Regions from separate parts of the Streptomyces sp. NPDC048277 genome, predicted to be linked through region 1. Evidence: predicted binding sites of a transcription regulator. Region 1 holds the regulator's gene; each other region holds the start of a gene.

Region 1 (5,579 bases):
GAGGCGTGCGTCGCCGAAGCCCGCGCGGCCGGGTTCGGGCACGTCAACCTCGACCTGATCTACGGCACCCCGGGCGAGTCCGACGACGACTGGCGGGCCTCGCTGGACGCCGCGATCGGCGCCGGGCCCGACCATGTGTCGGCGTACGCGCTGATCGTCGAGGAGGGCACGCAGCTCGCCCGCCGGATCCGCCGGGGCGAGGTCCCGATGACCGACGACGACGTCCACGCGGACCGGTATCTCATCGCCGAGTCGGTGCTCTCCGGAGCGGGCTTCGACTGGTACGAGGTGTCCAACTGGGCCACCTCGGAGGCGGCCCGCTGCCTGCACAACGAGCTGTACTGGCGGGGCGCGGACTGGTGGGGCGCGGGACCGGGGGCGCACTCGCACGTGGGCGGGGTGCGCTGGTGGAACGTCAAGCACCCGGGGGCGTACGCGGCGGCGCTGGCGTCCGGGCGTACGCCGGGGGCGGGCCGGGAGGTCCTGTCGGACGAGGACCGGCGGGTGGAGCGGATCCTGCTGGAGCTGCGGCTGCGGGAGGGGGTGCCGCTGGGGCTTTTGAAGGAGGAGGGGCTGAAGGCGTCACGCCGGGCGCTGTCGGACGGGCTCCTCGCGCAGGGGGCGTACGACGAGGGGCGGGCCGTACTGACGCTGCGGGGGCGGTTGCTGGCGGATGCGGTGGTACGGGATCTGGTGGACTGATCACTCGGGGGAGTGAATCGGTGCGGAACGCCGGTTCGGTCCGTAATCTGCTTCGTAGGCTGCCGCCGTAGTTGACGGCGGCAGAAACCGGAGGGCCACGGAGATGGCCGCTGTGGACGAGCGCGGGATGACCAAGTTCTTCGAGGGCTTCGAGCCTCCCGAGGGCATCAAGGTCGAGCTCCTCCGGGGGGAAATCGTGATGACGGCCGCTCCCGATCTGGTGCACAACCGGATCGTGACGGACGTGCAGGACCAGATCCCGCGCAAGCGCTGGGAACGTCTCCAGACGACGGATCTGGACATCATTGATGAGGCCAGTGAGCCCATTCCGGACCTGGTGGTGTCGGAACGGGGGGTAGCTCCGTCCTCAGGCAATCTGGTGCCGTCCCAATGGGTCACCTTGGTGGTCGAGGTGGTCTCGAAGACGAGCGTCGACCGGGACTACGGGATCAAGCGGTCCATCTATGCGGCAGGCGAAATCCCTGCTTACCTGATCATCGATCCGATCATGGCGCACTTCGTCCTGCTGTCCGACCCCGTGGGCGAAGGAGACCAAGCCGACTACCGAGGTCAGTGGATCACGAAGTTCGGCGATCCGGTGCTGCTCGAATTGCTCGGCGTCGAGCTGGACACGAGCGAATTCGGGACTCTCACCGGGGTCAGGCGTCACCGGCTCCCGTGACAAAGTCGATCAGTTCCTCCACCCTTCCCAGCAGTTCCGGCTCCAGGTCCTTGTACGAGGTCACCTTCGCCAGGATCGCCTGCCACACCGCGCCCGTGTTGTCCGAGGGCCAGCCCAGTGCCCGGCACACCCCCGTCTTCCAGTCCTGGCCGTGCGGGACGCGCGGCCAGCCCTCGATGCCCAGGGACGACGGCTTCACCGCCTCCCAGATGTCGATGTACGGGTGGCCGACGACCAGCGCGTGCCCGCTCGTCACCGACTGCGCGATGCGCCACTCCTTCGTGCCCGGCACCAGGTGGTCCACCAGGACGCCCAGGCGGGCGTCGGGGCCGGGTGCGAATTCGGCCACGATCGCGGGCAGGTCGTCGACGCCCTCCAGGTACTCCACCACCACGCCCTCGATGCGCAGGTCGTCGCCCCAGACCTTCTCGACCAGTTCCGCGTCGTGGCGGCCCTCCACGTAGATGCGGCCCGCGCGGGCGACACGCGCGCGTGCGCCGGGGACGGCGACCGAGCCGGAGGCGGTGCGGGCGGGGCGCACCGGAGCCGAGGACGCCGGCCGTACGAGGGTCACCACCGTCCCCTCCAGGAGGAAGCCGCGCGGCTCCAGCGGGAAGACCCGGTGCTTGCCGAAGCGGTCCTCCAGGGTCACCGTGCCCGCCTCGCAGCGGATCACCGCGCCGCAGAAACCCGTGCCGGGCTCCTCCACCACCAGTCCGGGCTCGGCGGCCACCTCGGGCACCGGCTTCGGCTTCTTCCACGGCGGGGTCAGGTCGGGGGAGTACTGGCGCATTCGGATGACGATAGGAGAAGCCGATCCGGTGTGCCTACGACACGCCGAAGCGGGCCGCCAGGGCGTCGCGTTGGGCCCGTACGAACGCCGCGTCCACCACCGCTCCATGACCGGGTACGTACAGGGCGCGCTCGCCGCCGAGCGACAGGAGGCGGTCCAGGGTGGCGGGCCATCGGGACGGTACGGCGTCGGGGCCGGCCTGGGGATCGCCGGACTCCTCCACCAGGTCGCCGCAGAAGACCACCCCCGGGTCTCCGGGGACGAGGACCGCGAGGTCGTGGCGGGTGTGGCCGGGGCCCACATCGGCCAGCAGGGCCCGGCGGCCGTCGCCGAGGCCGAGGCTCCACTCGCCGGAGACCGGACGGCCGGGAGCGGGAGGGCGGCCGCCGCTTCCCCGGCCTCCTCGGCCGGGAGGCCGTTGCGGACCGCGTCCAGGCGGAGTTCCTCGCGGTCGTGGGCGAAGACGTCCTCCGCGCCCGCCGCCGCGTACAGTTCCACGTCCGTGAACGCGTCCGTGAACGCGGCCGCGCCGAAGACATGGTCGAAGTGCGGATGGGTGAGCGCGAGATGGGTCACACGGCGGCCGGCGAGCGCCTGCGCCTGGGTACGCAACCGCGCGCCCTCCGCCAGGCTCGACCCGGCGTCCACCATCAGGGCCGCGTCCGTACCGAGGACCAGCCCCGCAGTGCAGTCCCAGCCCGGCAGCCGGCACCGGCCGACGCCTTCGGCCACCCGCTCCCAGCCCAGCTCTTCCCAAGTCACCGTCATGCCGCGACGCTATCCACAGAACGTCACGGGTCCTGACCGACCTTGCCCAGTCAGTACCCGACGGCCGTACACTGGGCCGGGGATGCTGGCACTCGGGCTCGCAGAGTGCCAGACGAAAGACCCGAAGGACCCGAAAGGCCGCGGGGACGACTTTCTGGAGGTGTGGCGCGAGATGCTGAGTGAACGCAGGCTTCAGGTATTGCGCGCCATCGTCCAGGACTACGTCGGCACCGAGGAACCGGTCGGGTCGAAGGCGCTGACCGAGCGGCACAACCTCGGGGTCTCCCCGGCGACCGTGCGCAACGACATGGCCGCCCTGGAGGACGAGGGGTTCATCGCCCAGCCGCACACCAGCGCCGGGCGGATTCCGACCGACAAGGGCTATCGGCTGTTCGTCGACAAGCTGGCCGGCGTGAAGCCGATGAGCGCGCCCGAGCGGCGGGCCATCCAGAACTTCCTCGACGGCGCCGTCGATCTCGACGACGTCGTGGCGCGCACGGTGCGGCTGCTGGCGCAGCTGACACGGCAGGTCGCGGTCGTGCAGTACCCCTCGCTGACGCGGTCCACCGTGCGGCACGTGGAGCTGCTCTCGCTCGCGCCGGCCCGGCTGATGCTGGTGCTGATCACCGACACCGGGCGCGTCGAGCAGCGGCTGGTGGACTGCCCGGCACCCTTCGGGGAGACGTCTCTGGCGGATCTGCGGGCCCGGCTGAACAGCCGGGTCGCGGGGCGCCGGTTCTCGGACGTCCCCCGGCTGGTGGAGGACCTGCCGGACGCCTTCGAGGCCGAGGACCGCGGTACGGTCACGGCGGTGCTCTCCACGCTGCTGGAGACGCTCGTCGAGGAGAACGAGGAGCGGCTGGTGATCGGCGGCACCGCCAATCTCACCCGCTTCGGACATGACTTTCCCCTCATCATCCGGCCCGTCCTGGAGGCCCTGGAGGAACATGTCGTTCTTCTCAAACTCCTGGGCGAGGCGGGGGATTCGGGCATGACCGTACGCATCGGTCACGAGAACGCCTATGAGGGACTCAACTCCACGTCCGTGGTGTCGGTCGGTTACGGTTCGGGCGGCGAGGCACTCGCCAAACTCGGCGTGGTCGGACCGACCCGCATGGATTACCCGGGAACGATGGGAGCGGTACGAGCGGTGGCACGGTACGTCGGACAGATCCTGGCGGAGTCGTAAGTGGCCACGGACTACTACGCCGTTCTCGGCGTGCGCCGCGACGCGTCGCAGGAAGAGATCAAGAAGGCCTTCCGTCGGCTCGCACGCGAGCTGCACCCGGACGTCAACCCGGATCCGAAGACCCAGGAGCGGTTCAAGGAGATCAACGCCGCCTACGAGGTGCTCTCCGACCCGCAGAAGAAGCAGGTCTACGACCTCGGCGGCGACCCGCTCTCGCAGGCGGGCGGCGGTGGCGCGGGCGGCTTCGGGGCCGGTGGCTTCGGGAACTTCTCCGACATCATGGACGCGTTCTTCGGAACGGCGTCCCAGCGCGGTCCGCGCTCGCGTACGCGGCGCGGCCAGGACGCGATGATCCGGATCGAGGTCGAGCTCGACGAGGCGGCCTTCGGTACGACCAAGGACATCCAGGTCGACACGGCGATCGTCTGCAACACCTGCAACGGTGAGGGCGCGGCGCCGGGCACCTCGGCCCAGACGTGTGACATGTGCCGGGGCCGTGGTGAGGTCTCGCAGGTGACGCGGTCCTTCCTGGGCCAGGTCATGACCTCGCGGCCCTGCCCGCAGTGCCAGGGCTTCGGGACCGTCGTCCCGACGCCGTGCCCGGAGTGCGCGGGCGACGGGCGGGTGCGGTCGCGGCGGACGCTGACCGTGAAGATCCCGGCCGGTGTCGACAACGGCACGCGGATCCAGCTGGCCGGTGAGGGCGAGGTCGGGCCCGGCGGCGGGCCCGCCGGTGACCTGTACGTCGAGATCCACGAGCTGCCGCACTCCACGTTCCAGCGGCGCGGGGACGATCTGCACTGCACGGTGACGATCCCGATGACGGCGGCGTCGCTCGGCACGAAGGTGCCGCTGGAGACGCTGGACGGCATGGAGGAGGTCGACATCCGGCCGGGCACCCAGTCCGGGCAGTCGATCCCGCTGCACGGGCGTGGGGTCACGCATCTGCGGGGCGGTGGGCGGGGTGACCTGATCGTGCACGTCGAGGTCATGACGCCGACGAAGTTGGATCCCGAGCAGGAGCGGCTGCTGCGCGAGCTGGCGAAGCTGCGCGGCGAGGAGCGGCCGACGGGCCAGTTCCAGCCGGGTCAGCAGGGCTTGTTCTCGCGGCTGAAGGACGCCTTCAACGGGCGCTGACGGGTGCCCGCCCCCGGCGGGGTCGGAATGCGGTTGTCCGGATTCCGAGGCCGAAATTTCTGGCATGTGCCAAGGGGGCGGCCCGATTCGGACTTGTTCGGAGGACGTGACAACATGCCGTCATGTCCTCCGCGCTGACCGATCTCTTCCCCCTTCCGATCGTGCAGGCCCCCATGGCGGGCGGGGTCTCCGTCCCGCAGCTCGCCGCCGCCGTGTCCGAGGCGGGCGGGCTGGGGTTCCTTGCCGCCGGGTACAAGACCGCCGACGGGATGTACCAGGAGATCAAGCAGCTCCGGGGGCTGACCGGC
Region 2 (5,579 bases), on a different contig from region 1:
CCTGGAGCTTCTCGCGGTCCCAGTCGGAGTCGGTGTTCTCGATCTCGGCCTTGATCTGGGCGACACGCCCGACGACGGCCTCGGAGTCACCGGCGCCGTCGACGACCGTGGTGTCGTCCTTGGTGACGGTGACGCGGCGGGCGGAGCCCAGCACGTCGGTGCCGACCTGGTCGAGCTTGAGGCCGACCTCCTCGGAGATGACCGTGGCGCCGGTGAGGATCGCCAGGTCCTGCAGCATCGCCTTGCGGCGGTCGCCGAAGCCGGGGGCCTTGACCGCGACCGCGTTGAAGGTGCCGCGGATCTTGTTCACCACGAGGGTGGAGAGGGCCTCGCCGTCCACGTCCTCGGCGATGATCAGCAGCGGCTTCGAGGCGTTGGACTGGATGATCTTCTCGAGCAGCGGCAGCAGGTCCGCGATGGAGGAGATCTTGCCCTGGTTGATGAGGATGTAGGGGTCCTCCAGGACGGCCTCCATGCGCTCCTGGTCCGTCACGAAGTACGGGGACAGGTAGCCCTTGTCGAAGGCCATGCCCTCGGTGAAGTCCAGCTCCAGACCGAAGGTGTTGGACTCCTCGACGGTGATGACACCGTCCTTGCCGACCTTGTCCATCGCCTCGGCGATGAGCTCGCCGACCTGCGTGTCCTGGGCGGACAGCGCGGCGACGGCGGCGATGTCGGACTTGTCCTCGATCGCGCGGGCCGAGGCGAGCAGGTCCTCGGAGACGGCGGCGACGGCGGCGTCGATGCCCTTCTTCAGGGCGGCCGGGGAGGCACCCGCGGCGACGTTCTTCAGGCCCTCGCGAACGAGCGCCTGGGCCAGCACGGTGGCGGTGGTCGTACCGTCACCCGCGATGTCGTTGGTCTTGGTCGCCACCTCCTTCACCAGCTGGGCGCCGAGGTTCTCGTACGGGTCGTCGATCTCGACCTCGCGGGCGATGGTGACGCCGTCGTTGGTGATGGTGGGGGCGCCGAACTTCTTGTCGATGACGACGTTGCGGCCCTTGGGGCCGATCGTCACCTTCACCGTGTCGGCAAGCTTGTTGACGCCGCGCTCAAGGGCGCGACGGGCGTCCTCGTCGAACTTCAGGATCTTCGCCATGGCAGCGGGAGCCCTCTCGGAATTCTGGGGTGAACAAGACTGCGCCCCTGGCACCCGGCTTCTCAAACGATCGCGGGGGCCAGGGGCGCAGCTTCAAGCGGAATGCTTGAGGTGGTAAGTCGCAGGCTTACTTCTCGATGATCGCGAGCACGTCGCGAGCCGAGAGGACGAGGTACTCGTCGCCGTTGTACTTCACCTCGGTGCCGCCGTACTTGCTGTAGAGCACGACGTCGCCGACCTTGACGTCGAGCGGCAGGCGCTCGCCGTTCTCGAAACGGCCCGGGCCCACGGCGAGGACGGCGCCCTCCTGGGGCTTCTCCTTCGCGGTGTCCGGGATGACCAGGCCGGAGGCCGTGGTCTGCTCGGCGTCGAGCGGCTGGACCACGATGCGGTCCTCAAGCGGCTTGATGGCAACCTTGGAGCTGGCGGTCGTCACGATCCGACCTCCCCCTTCGGAGATCTCACGGGGTTAACTGTCTGAGGTGGCGACCAGGTGGATCCGTCGTCGCGGGTGCCGGACCTGCCCGTCGCGTTGTTGGCACTCTCATCTGCCGAGTGCCAGAGCCGAGACTATGACCGCGATTAGCACTCGGTCAAGCGGAGTGCCAATTGCCTGCGGCGCGGCGCCGAAAAAGGGCGGCTGGAGTCGGTCGTCCTCGAACGCCGGACGGGCTGAGAGTCCTGCCTACAGGTAGTCCTCCAGCCGTCCCACCGTCAGGCCGCTCGCCTGGACCCGGCGGAGGAGGCGGGCCGTGCGTTCTCGCAGGGTGGGGCCCAGGGCCTCGTCGGGGCCGACCAGGATGATGTCGCCGGGGCGGAGCTGTTTCTCGCCGTTGCGGTACTCGATGCTGTCGGCGGTCATCGCCGCCCGCCACAGGACCACCGCCGTCACTCCGCAGTCGGCCGCCGCACGCAGGGTGGTGGTGTCGTACGTGCCGTAGGGCGGGCGGAAGAAGCGGGGGCGGATGCCGAAGCGGGACTTCAGCTTCTCCTGCTGGCCGCAGATCTCGGCGCGCTGGCCCGCGTACGGCAGGCCGGGCATGGCCGGGTGGTCGAGGGTGTGGTTCTGGACGCTCGCGCCCACCGACTGGAGCCGGGCGAAGTGGCCGTAGCCGGGGCCGACCACGCTGTCCGTGAGGAACATGCTCACCGGCAGGCGCAGTTCGCGGACCATGTCCACGAAGCGGGGGTCCTTCTCGGCGCCGTCGTCGTAGGTGAGGAAGACGACCCGGTCGGTGGTGGCGACGTGGTCGACGACCGGGGGCAGCGTGGCGTGGACGGAGAGCGGGTGGGACGGGGGGTGCGGGGCCGCCGGGAGGGGCGCGGTGAGGCCCCAGTGCCGGTACGGCTGTTCGCCCGCCGGGCTGTGCGGCCGAACCCCGTCCGCGGCCTTCTTGCCCAGCCGCTCGATGGGGTCCACGGACTGGGCACAGCTCGCGAGCAGGAGGGCGGCGGCGGTCAGGAGCGCCGCCGCCCTCGGGCGGCTCACAGGTAGTCCTCCAGGCGCGCCACCGCGTATCCCTCGCGTGTGACCTTGTTCAGGAAGCGGCGCATGTCGTCGACCATCGTGCCGTTCCACTCGTTCAGGCCCCGGAAGTGGGTGAGCACGATGTCCCCGGGGTGCAGGCTGCGGTCGTCCTCGCGGTACTCCCAGTGGTCGACGTACACCTCCTCGTCCCAGATCGGCGCGTACTTGATGCCGCAGGCCTTGGCGGCGCGCAGGGTGTCGCCGTTGTAGTTGCCGTAGGGCGGGCGGAAGACCGTCGGCGCCTTTCCGAACTCCCTCTTCATGATCGTCTGCATCCCGCAGATCTCGTGCTTCTGCTCCTCGTAGCTCAGGCCCGGCAGGTAGGGGTGGGTCAGGGTGTGGTTGTTCAGGGTGTGGCCCTCGGCCTGCATCGTCCGGAAGTAGCCGTAGTCGTCCTTGACCAGGTAGTTGCTGAGGAACGCGCTGTAGGGGATCTTCAGGTCGCTCATCATCCGGAGGAACCGCGGGTCCTTCTCGGCGCCGTCGTCGATCGTGAGGAAGACGACCTTCTGCCTGGTCGGGACCGTGGTGAAGACCGGGGGCAGGTCGTCCTCCTCCTGCCCGTCCACCTCGAAACCGGCGCGCGCGGTGATCCTCGGCTTGCGCTTCGGCGGGGCCGGGGGGCTGAGCGGGACCGCGTCCAGGTCCCACCTGCTGGTGGCGGCGATCAGGGCGGCACGGGAGTCGGGGGCGGCGGCGTGGTGCGCCTGCTGGCCGGCGGCGGGACGGGCGGCGGAGTCGGTGTCCGATCCCGCACAGCCGGACAGCAGGGCGGCGGCGGACGCGATGGACAGGAGACCCACCACGCCCGCTCTCAACCCATTTTTGTCATTTTGTACGACTGCTCGCATGGCGTCGGATCCTTCCAGGCCCCCGCCCGGAACCGGGGCAGACACCGCCGCCGGAGGCGAACCATCCACCGACTGGCCGACAATGAACCGGTGAACGAACCGGTGAACCTGGTGAACGACCCCCTCGCCCCCCTCCTCACCCCCGAGGGCCGCGCCCTCCTCGACGAGGTGCGCGGCACCGCGCCCGCCGACGAACTCGCCGTGGCCACCCGGCTGCGCCGCGAGCACCCGGCCGAGCTGGTGTCGGCGGCGCTCGCCCAGGCCCGGCTGCGGCAGCGGGCGGCGGCGAAGTTCGGGGACGCGGACGCGGACCGCATGTTCTTCACGCCGAACGGGGTCGAGCAGTCGACGCGGGCGAGTGTCGCCACGTACCGGGCGGAGCGGCTGAAGGCGCTCGGGGTGACCTCGGTCGCCGACCTGTGCTGCGGGATCGGGGGCGACGCGATCGCGCTCGCGCGGGCGGGGATCCGGGTGCTCGCCGTGGACCGGGATCCGGCGACGGCGGCCACGGCCCGGGCGAACGCCGACGCGCTCGGCCTCGCCGGCCTGGTCGAGGTACGGGAGGCGGACGTCCAGGAGGTGGACACGGCCGGCTACGACGCCGTGTTCGTCGACCCGGCCCGGCGCGGCGGCCGCGGCCGCATCTTCGACCCGGAGGCCTACTCGCCGCCCCTCTCCTGGGCGGTCGGGGCCGCGTCGACGGCCAGGGTCGCCGCGCTGAAGATCGCCCCCGGAGTCCCGCACGAGGCGATCCCGGCGGACGCCGAGGCGGAGTGGATCTCGGACGCGGGCGAGGTGAAGGAGGCGGTCCTCTGGTTCGGGACGGAACCGGGGGCGGTGCGCGCCACCCTCCTCCCCGGCCCGCGCACGCTGCTCGGCAGGGGCCTGCCCGATCCGCGCGTCCGGCCCGTGGGCCGTTACCTGTACGAACCCGACGGCGCCGTCATCCGCGCCCACCTGGTCGCCGAGGTGGCCGAACAGCTCGACGGCGGCCTGATCGACCCGACGATCGCGTACGTCACGGCGGACGCGCTCCACGCGACCAACTACGCGTCGGCGTACGAGATCACCGACCGCCTCCCGTTCAACGTGAAGAAGCTGAAGGCCCTGCTGCGGGAGCGCGAGGTCGGCGCCCTGACCGTGAAGAAGCGCGGGTCGGCCGTGGAGCCGGAGGAACTGCGCCGCAAGGCCCTGCCGAAGCCGCAGGGACGCAACACGGCGACCGTGTTCCTGACCCGGGTGGCGGGCGCCCCGACGATGCTGCTGGGCCACCCGGCGCGGTCCTGAGCGGTGCGGCGCGGTGCGCGGCGATGGGCCGCGATGGGCCGTCGGGTGTCTGCCGCACCGTCGTGGCTGGTCGCGCAGTTCCCCGCGCCCCTGAAGGGGCGCTCACCCTGGCCCCCTGCTTTCAGGGGCGCGGGGAACTGCGCGACCGGCCCATACCGGGCCGCACCCTGGCGACCGGGCTAGAGCTCTCGTGCCCGCCGCAGCAGCAGCTCGCGTTCGCGTTCGTTGCGGGCCAGTCGGGCAGCGCGTTCGAACTCGGTACGGGCCTCCGCCGTGCGGCCCAGGCGGGCGAGCAGGTCGCCCCGGACGCTGGGCAGCAAGTGGTAGTCGCGGAGGGCCGGTTCGGCCGTCAGCCGGTCCGCGATCTCCAGACCGGCCGCCGGTCCCCGCGCCATCGACACGGCCACGGCCCGGTTCAACTCGACGACGGGGGACGGGGACCGGACGGCCAGCAGCCCGTAGAGGGTGGCGATGGCCGTCCAGTCCGTCTCCTCGTACGTGTACGCGTGCGCGTGGCAGGCCGCGATGGCCGCCTGGAGGGCGTACGGCCCCGGGGCGCCGGTGGCCGTGGCGTCGGCGCGGGCCAGGGCCCTGATGCCCCTCGCGACGAGCATGCGGTTCCAGCGGCGGCGGTTCTGGTCCCTGAGGAGGACCGGTGCGCCGTCGGGGCCGGTGCGGGCGGCGGCCCGGGACGACTGGAACTCCAGCAGCGCGGTCAGGGCGTGCACCTCCGGTTCCTTCGGCATCAGGGAGGACAGCACCCGGGCCAGGCGCAGGGCGTCCTCGCAGAGCGACGGGCGCAGCCAGTCGTCGC
Region 3 (5,579 bases), on a different contig from region 1:
CTCGATGACCTCGTGCGTACCCTCGCGCGCCCTGCGGCGGGCCTCCATCCGCGACAGGTACTTGGCCATCGGCAGGACCATCAGGAAGTACACGACCGCCGCGGTGATCACGAAGGAGAGCGTGGCGCCCAGGACCTCGCCCCACATGATCGGAATGCCGGACTTCACCGTGCCGTCCGCGTTCAGCGTGCACGGGGCCTTCAGGCACGAGCTGTAGCTGTCCAGGTTCTTGGTGCCGATCGCCCCGACGACGGGGTTGATGATCCCCTTCACCACCGAGTTGACGATGTTGGTGAAGGCGGCGCCGATGACCACCGCGACCGCCAGATCGACGACGTTGCCGCGCATCAGGAAGGTCTTGAAGCCCTGCCAGATACTCGGGTCCTTCTTCGCGCTCACCTCGGGGACTCTCCTTGTGTGCACAGGGTGTGGAACAAAGTGCTCCGCAACCTACGTCACCGTGCCGCCATTGCGCCCAATCCCGTGGCACGAATGAGGGACTTGACAGGAAACGTCCGAGAAATCGCCCCAGGTTGTTCAGCACAAGGTCACCGCCAGCCGTGTCGTGGCGCTCGCGCCGACCAGCCGTGCCGCCGTGGCCCGCGGCACCGAGAGCACGACCAGCGCCCCGCTCTCGGACGCCCCGTCGACCGGCTCCGGCAGCTGTGTCACGCGGACCCCGCGCGCGATCACCCGGGCGTCCCCGTCCGACGCGGGGCCCCCGGCGGCGATGACGTCCACCCGGTCACCGGGGCGCAGCAGCCGGACGGTGGCCGCGTCGGCGATCCGCACCGGAGCCGTCACCATGTCCACGGGCGGGGCGTGCCGTCGTACCGGCTGGGTGGCCGGATGCCCCCGGGGCCGCTCGGCGTGGAGGGGATCCGTGGCGGCACCCGGCCCGGCCGCCACGAGCGCCGCCGCCGTCACCGCCAGACCGGCCGCGAGGGCCCGCCGGCGGTGGCGCAGCAGCCGTTGCAGCTGATACCGCGCGCCGCGTACGCGCACCGGGTCGAAGTACGGGACTTCGCAGGTGGCGGGGGCGTCCGTGGCCGGCGGACACGGGGCGCGCAGGGCGGGCGGAAGGGTCGGGGACGGGGACAGGGCGGGGGACGGAGAGGGGGACGGGGGAACGGGCATGTGGATCACCACCGGCGACGAGGAATCGGCTTGCAAGGCCACGATGCGGCCTTGCGCCGAATCCCGTCGGAGCCGGTGGGCTACCGACCGGTTGTGGACAACTCGGCCACCCGAAGGGGGAGTTCCGCCGGAGTCCCGCCCGTTGTCCACAGGAGTTGGGAGGGGGCGGGGAAACGTCCCGCCCTCCGCGTCACGGCAGCTCGAAGCCCGGATCCATGCCGCCGAGCGCGTTCGTGCACAGGCAGTCCCGTGCCGTGTTCTCCGGCAGTGCCGCCACCGCGTCGAACAGCACGCCCCGCAGCCGGTCCACGTTCGCCGCGAACACCTGGAGCACCTCGTCGTGCGAGACGCCCTCGCCGGTCTCGGCGCCCGCGTCCAGATCGGTGACCAGCGTCAGCGACGCGTAGCAGAGTTCCAGTTCACGGGCGAGCGCCGCCTCGGGATGGCCGGTCATGCCCACCACGGACCAGCCCTGCGCCTGGTGCCACAGCGATTCGGCGCGGGTCGAGAAGCGCGGCCCCTCGATCACGACCAGCGTGCCGCCGTCCACCGGCTCCCAGTCCCGGCCGCGGGCCGCCTTCAGCGCCGCCGCCCGCCCGGTGGGGCAGTAGGGGTCGGCCAGGGACACGTGCACCACGTTCGGCACGGTGCCGTCGGGCAACGGGAGTCCGTCGAAGTACGACTGCGCCCGGGACTTCGTACGGTCCACCAGCTGGTCCGGCACGAGCAGCGTGCCCGGACCGTACTCGGGGCGCAGACCGCCCACCGCGCACGGGCCGAGCACCTGGCGGACGCCCACGGAGCGCAGCGCCCAGAGGTTGGCCCGGTAGTTGATGCGGTGCGGCGGCAGATGGTGGCCGCGACCGTGGCGGGGCAGGAACGCCACCCGGCGGCCGGCGATCTCGCCGAGGAAGAGGGAGTCGCTGGGCGGCCCGTAAGGGGTGTCGACCTGGATCTCGCTCACGTCGTCGAGGAAGGAGTAGAAACCCGAGCCGCCGATTACGCCGATCTCTGCGTTCACCATGCCCCGCACACTAGCGGCCCGCCGGAGCGGGCAGGGACCGGTGCCCGGGAACGCCTCGGACCCCGCCGTCGTGCGTCGGCAGGGTCCGGGAGGAGGAGTCTCAGGCGGCGGAGCTGCTGGCGGAGCCAGACGACGAGGACGACGAGGACGACGACGTCGACGACTTGGAGTCGGACGACGTGGAGCTCGACGACTTCGAGTCGGACGAGGCGGAGCCGGACGGCTTCGACGCGGGGCTGCTGCTCGACGAGGAGCCGCGGCTGTCGTTGCGGTAGAAGCCAGAGCCCTTGAAGACGATGCCGACCGCGGAGAACACCTTCTTCAGGCGGCCACCGCAGTTGGGGCACTCGGTCAGGGCGTCGTCGGTGAACTTCTGCACCGCCTCGAGGCCCTCGCCGCACTCGGTGCACTGGTACTGGTAGGTCGGCACTGTCTTCCTCCTGGCACTCTCACTCGATGAGTGCTAACGATCGTCCATACTAACCCGTGCAGCCAGCGAATGGAGTAACGTACGTCACCTGCTCACGGGCAGCGGTCAGGGCTTGGCCGTCATGAGGGCCTCGTGCCCGAGTGAGAAGCCGCTTGTCGGCGGAGTCACAGTGACGTATTCCCGGGTTGTCGACACGTCACATCTCACCGATCGCGACAGGTTCGCGATGGGCCGCGCCGCGCGTGACCACCTTGGTCACGCGTGGCGGCACCAGCCGCGAACGCAGCGCCAGCAGGGTCACCAGGGCGAGCAGCGTGCCGGCCATCGGCACCAGGAACCCGGCGCCGCCCCACAGCCGGTCCTCCAGCTGTCCGGCGACCGTCACCGCGGCCGCCTGGCCGAGTGCCACCGCGCCGGTCAGCCAGGTGAACGCCTCCGTGCGGGCGCCGGCCGGGACCAGGTCCTCGACCAGCGTGTAGCCGGTGATCAGCGCGGGCGCGATGCACATGCCGACCAGCAGGCCGAGGCCGGCCAGGGCGAGCACCGAGTGGGACGTCCACAGCGCGGACGCGGTGAGCGCGAGCGCCGCGTAGCCGGTGACCAGGCGCCGGTGCGGGGCGGCCTTCCAGGCGATCGCGCCGCAGACGATGCCCGAGAGCATGTTGCCCGCGGCGAAGGTGCCGTACAGGACGCCGTTCAGGCCGGGCTCGCCGATCGACTCGGTGAACGCCGCGAGGGAGACCTGCATGCCGCCGAAGACGGACCCGATGCCCAGGAAGGCCGCGACCAGCACGCGCACGCCGGGGACGCGGAGTGCGGAGGCGTGCCGCACGCGCGCGTGGCCGGTGCCGGACACCTGCGGCTGGGTGCTCTTCCGCGCGGCGAACAGGAGGCCGCCGAGCAGTGTCAGCGCGGCCTCCGCGACCAGGCCGGCGGCCGGTGTCACGGTGGTGCACAGGGCGGTCGCGAGCAGCGGGCCGAACACGAAGGTGAGCTCGTCCGTGACGGACTCGAAGGCGGCCGCGGTGGACATCAGGGGCGAGTCCTGGAGCTTCGCGCCCCAGCGGGCGCGCACCATGGGGCCGATCTGCGGCACCGAGGCACCGGTCGGCACGGCCGCCGCGAACAGCGCCCACAGGGGTGCGTGCGCCAGTGCGAGCGCCGTCAGGCCGAGCCCCGACAGCGTGTGCACGAGGACTCCGGGAATCAGCACCGCGCGCTGTCCGTAGCGGTCGGCGAGGCGGCCGCCGTAGGGGGCGCACAGGGCCATGGAGACGCCGGTGACCGCCGCGGCGGCGCCCGCGGCGCCGTACGAGCCGGTGGTGTGCTGGACGAGCAGCACGATGGAGATGGTGAGCATGGCGAACGGCTGGCGCGCCGCGAAACCGGGGAGCAGGAACGTCCAGGCGCCGCGGGTGCGCAGCAGCTGTCCGTATCCCGGGCGGGGCGGCGCCGCCGGGTTCTCCGACGGCTCGGTGGTGACCGTGGATGCCACGGCCCGTGCCTTTCTGCCGCCTGGTAGCGCGCCCGTGCGGGGGCGCCGAGAGCTGTCCTCTTGCGCGGAACTGCGGTAGATACCGGTGCCCGCTGGGAAAAGCGTTCCGGCCGCCATACGGTCGCGCCAGCTCTGCGTCAGGCAGAGTTGGTCCGATCAGGGTGGCTTCATCGTACAGGGGGCGACGTCTCGTAGACCTGTGAAAACGAGCACCACAGGGGTCGTTCACCTGGGATTGGCGGGGGTGTGAACCGTCCGAAACACGCCCTTAACGCATGCCGCCCGTGCCCGCCGTGCCGTTCGCGCCCAGCCAGCCCGCCAGCTTGCCCCCGTGCCCGACCGCGCGCAGCCGTCGCTCCGCGGCGTCCCGCACCGGGTCGGTGGCGACCACGAGGAGTTCGTCGCCGCGCCGCAGCACCGTCGAGGGCAACGGAACAAACGATTTTCCTTCGCGGACGATCAGGGTGACGGCGGCTCCGGCGGGCAGCCGCAGCTCGTTGACCTCGACGCCGTGCATCCGCGAGCCCTCGGGGATCGCGACGGACAGCAGATGCCCGCGCAGCCGCTCCAGGGGTGCGGACTCGATGCCGAGGTCGGCGGCCTCCGGGCCCTCGCCGAGCCGCAGCTTGTGCGCCAGCCAGGGCAGCGTCGGTCCCTGGACGAGGGTGTAGACGCAGACCAGGACGAAGACGACGTTGAAGATGCGGTGGCTGGCGTCGACGCCGTTCACCATGGGGATCGTCGCCAGGATGATGGGGACGGCGCCGCGCAGCCCCGCCCAGGACATCAGGGTCTGCTCCCGCCAGGGCACCCGGAACGGCACGAGGCTGACGATCACGCTCAGCGGCCGCGCCACCATGGTGAGCACCAGCCCGATGACCAGGGCGGGCCAGACGTCGTCGCCGAGCTCGTGCGGGGTGACCAGCAGGCCGAGCAGGACGAACATGCCGATCTGGGCGATCCAGCCGAGTCCCTCGGCGAAGCCGCGCGTGGCGGGCCAGTGCGGCAGCTTGGCGTTGCCCAGCATCATGGAGGCGAGGTAGACGGCGAGGAAGCCGCTGCCGTGAGCCAGCGCGCCGGCGGCGTACGCCGTGACCGCGATGGCCATCACCGCGATCGGATAGAGGCCGGAGGCGGGCAGGGCCACGTGCCGCAGGCCCCAGGCGCCGAGCCAGCCGACCGCGAGGCCTATGGCCGCGCCGATGGCCAGCTCCGTGGCTATCTCGCCCAGCAGGACGTACCAGTGCGCGACCGGTCCCGCGGTGGAGAAGGCGACGACCAGGATGACCACCGGGGCGTCGTTGAAGCCGGACTCCGCCTCCAGCGTGCCCGTCACGCGCGCGGGCAGCGGGATGCGCCGGAGCACCGAGAACACCGCCGCCGCGTCCGTCGAGGACACCACCGCCCCGATGATGAGCGCCTGCCGCCATTCCAGCCCGACCAGATAGTGCGCGCCCGCCGCGGTGACGCCGACGCTCACCCCGACCCCGACG

What was found. The regulator HrcA, encoded in region 1, represses chaperone genes, less so after heat shock. The targets are predictions, from matches to a motif close to TTNGCACTCNGNNNNNCNGAGTGCNAA.
Region 2: a site for HrcA is predicted at 1,682-1,708, ahead of groES (co-chaperone GroES). Genes of this name have one in related genera too.
Region 3: a site for HrcA is predicted at 2,602-2,628, ahead of AB0D85_RS17325 (FmdB family zinc ribbon protein). Genes of this name have one in related genera too.

The regions. Positions count from the first base shown of each region.
Region 1 is NZ_JBEZLQ010000031.1:44,591-50,169, forward strand. Features, by position in the region: gene hemW (radical SAM family heme chaperone HemW) at 1-702, shown strand, start outside; gene AB0D85_RS43685 (Uma2 family endonuclease) at 806-1,384, shown strand; gene AB0D85_RS43690 (DUF3097 domain-containing protein) at 1,362-2,177, opposite strand; partial or broken gene AB0D85_RS43695 (MBL fold metallo-hydrolase) at 2,212-2,556, opposite strand; partial or broken gene AB0D85_RS43700 (MBL fold metallo-hydrolase) at 2,685-2,945, opposite strand; gene hrcA (heat-inducible transcriptional repressor HrcA) at 3,118-4,134, shown strand; gene dnaJ (molecular chaperone DnaJ) at 4,135-5,271, shown strand; gene AB0D85_RS43715 (nitronate monooxygenase) at 5,394-5,579, shown strand, end outside.
Region 2 is NZ_JBEZLQ010000001.1:279,712-285,290, reverse strand. Features, by position in the region: gene groL (chaperonin GroEL) at 1-1,099, opposite strand, end outside; gene groES (co-chaperone GroES) at 1,227-1,535, opposite strand; gene AB0D85_RS01455 (polysaccharide deacetylase family protein) at 1,785-2,588, opposite strand; gene AB0D85_RS01450 (polysaccharide deacetylase family protein) at 2,585-3,478, opposite strand; gene AB0D85_RS01445 (class I SAM-dependent methyltransferase) at 3,590-4,765, shown strand; gene AB0D85_RS01440 (RNA polymerase sigma factor) at 4,945-5,579, opposite strand, start outside.
Region 3 is NZ_JBEZLQ010000007.1:29,191-34,769, forward strand. Features, by position in the region: gene mscL (large conductance mechanosensitive channel protein MscL) at 1-399, opposite strand, end outside; gene AB0D85_RS17315 (hypothetical protein) at 538-1,137, opposite strand; gene AB0D85_RS17320 (S-methyl-5'-thioadenosine phosphorylase) at 1,328-2,161, opposite strand; gene AB0D85_RS17325 (FmdB family zinc ribbon protein) at 2,262-2,591, opposite strand; gene AB0D85_RS17330 (MFS transporter) at 2,788-4,086, opposite strand; gene AB0D85_RS17335 (potassium/proton antiporter) at 4,355-5,579, opposite strand, start outside.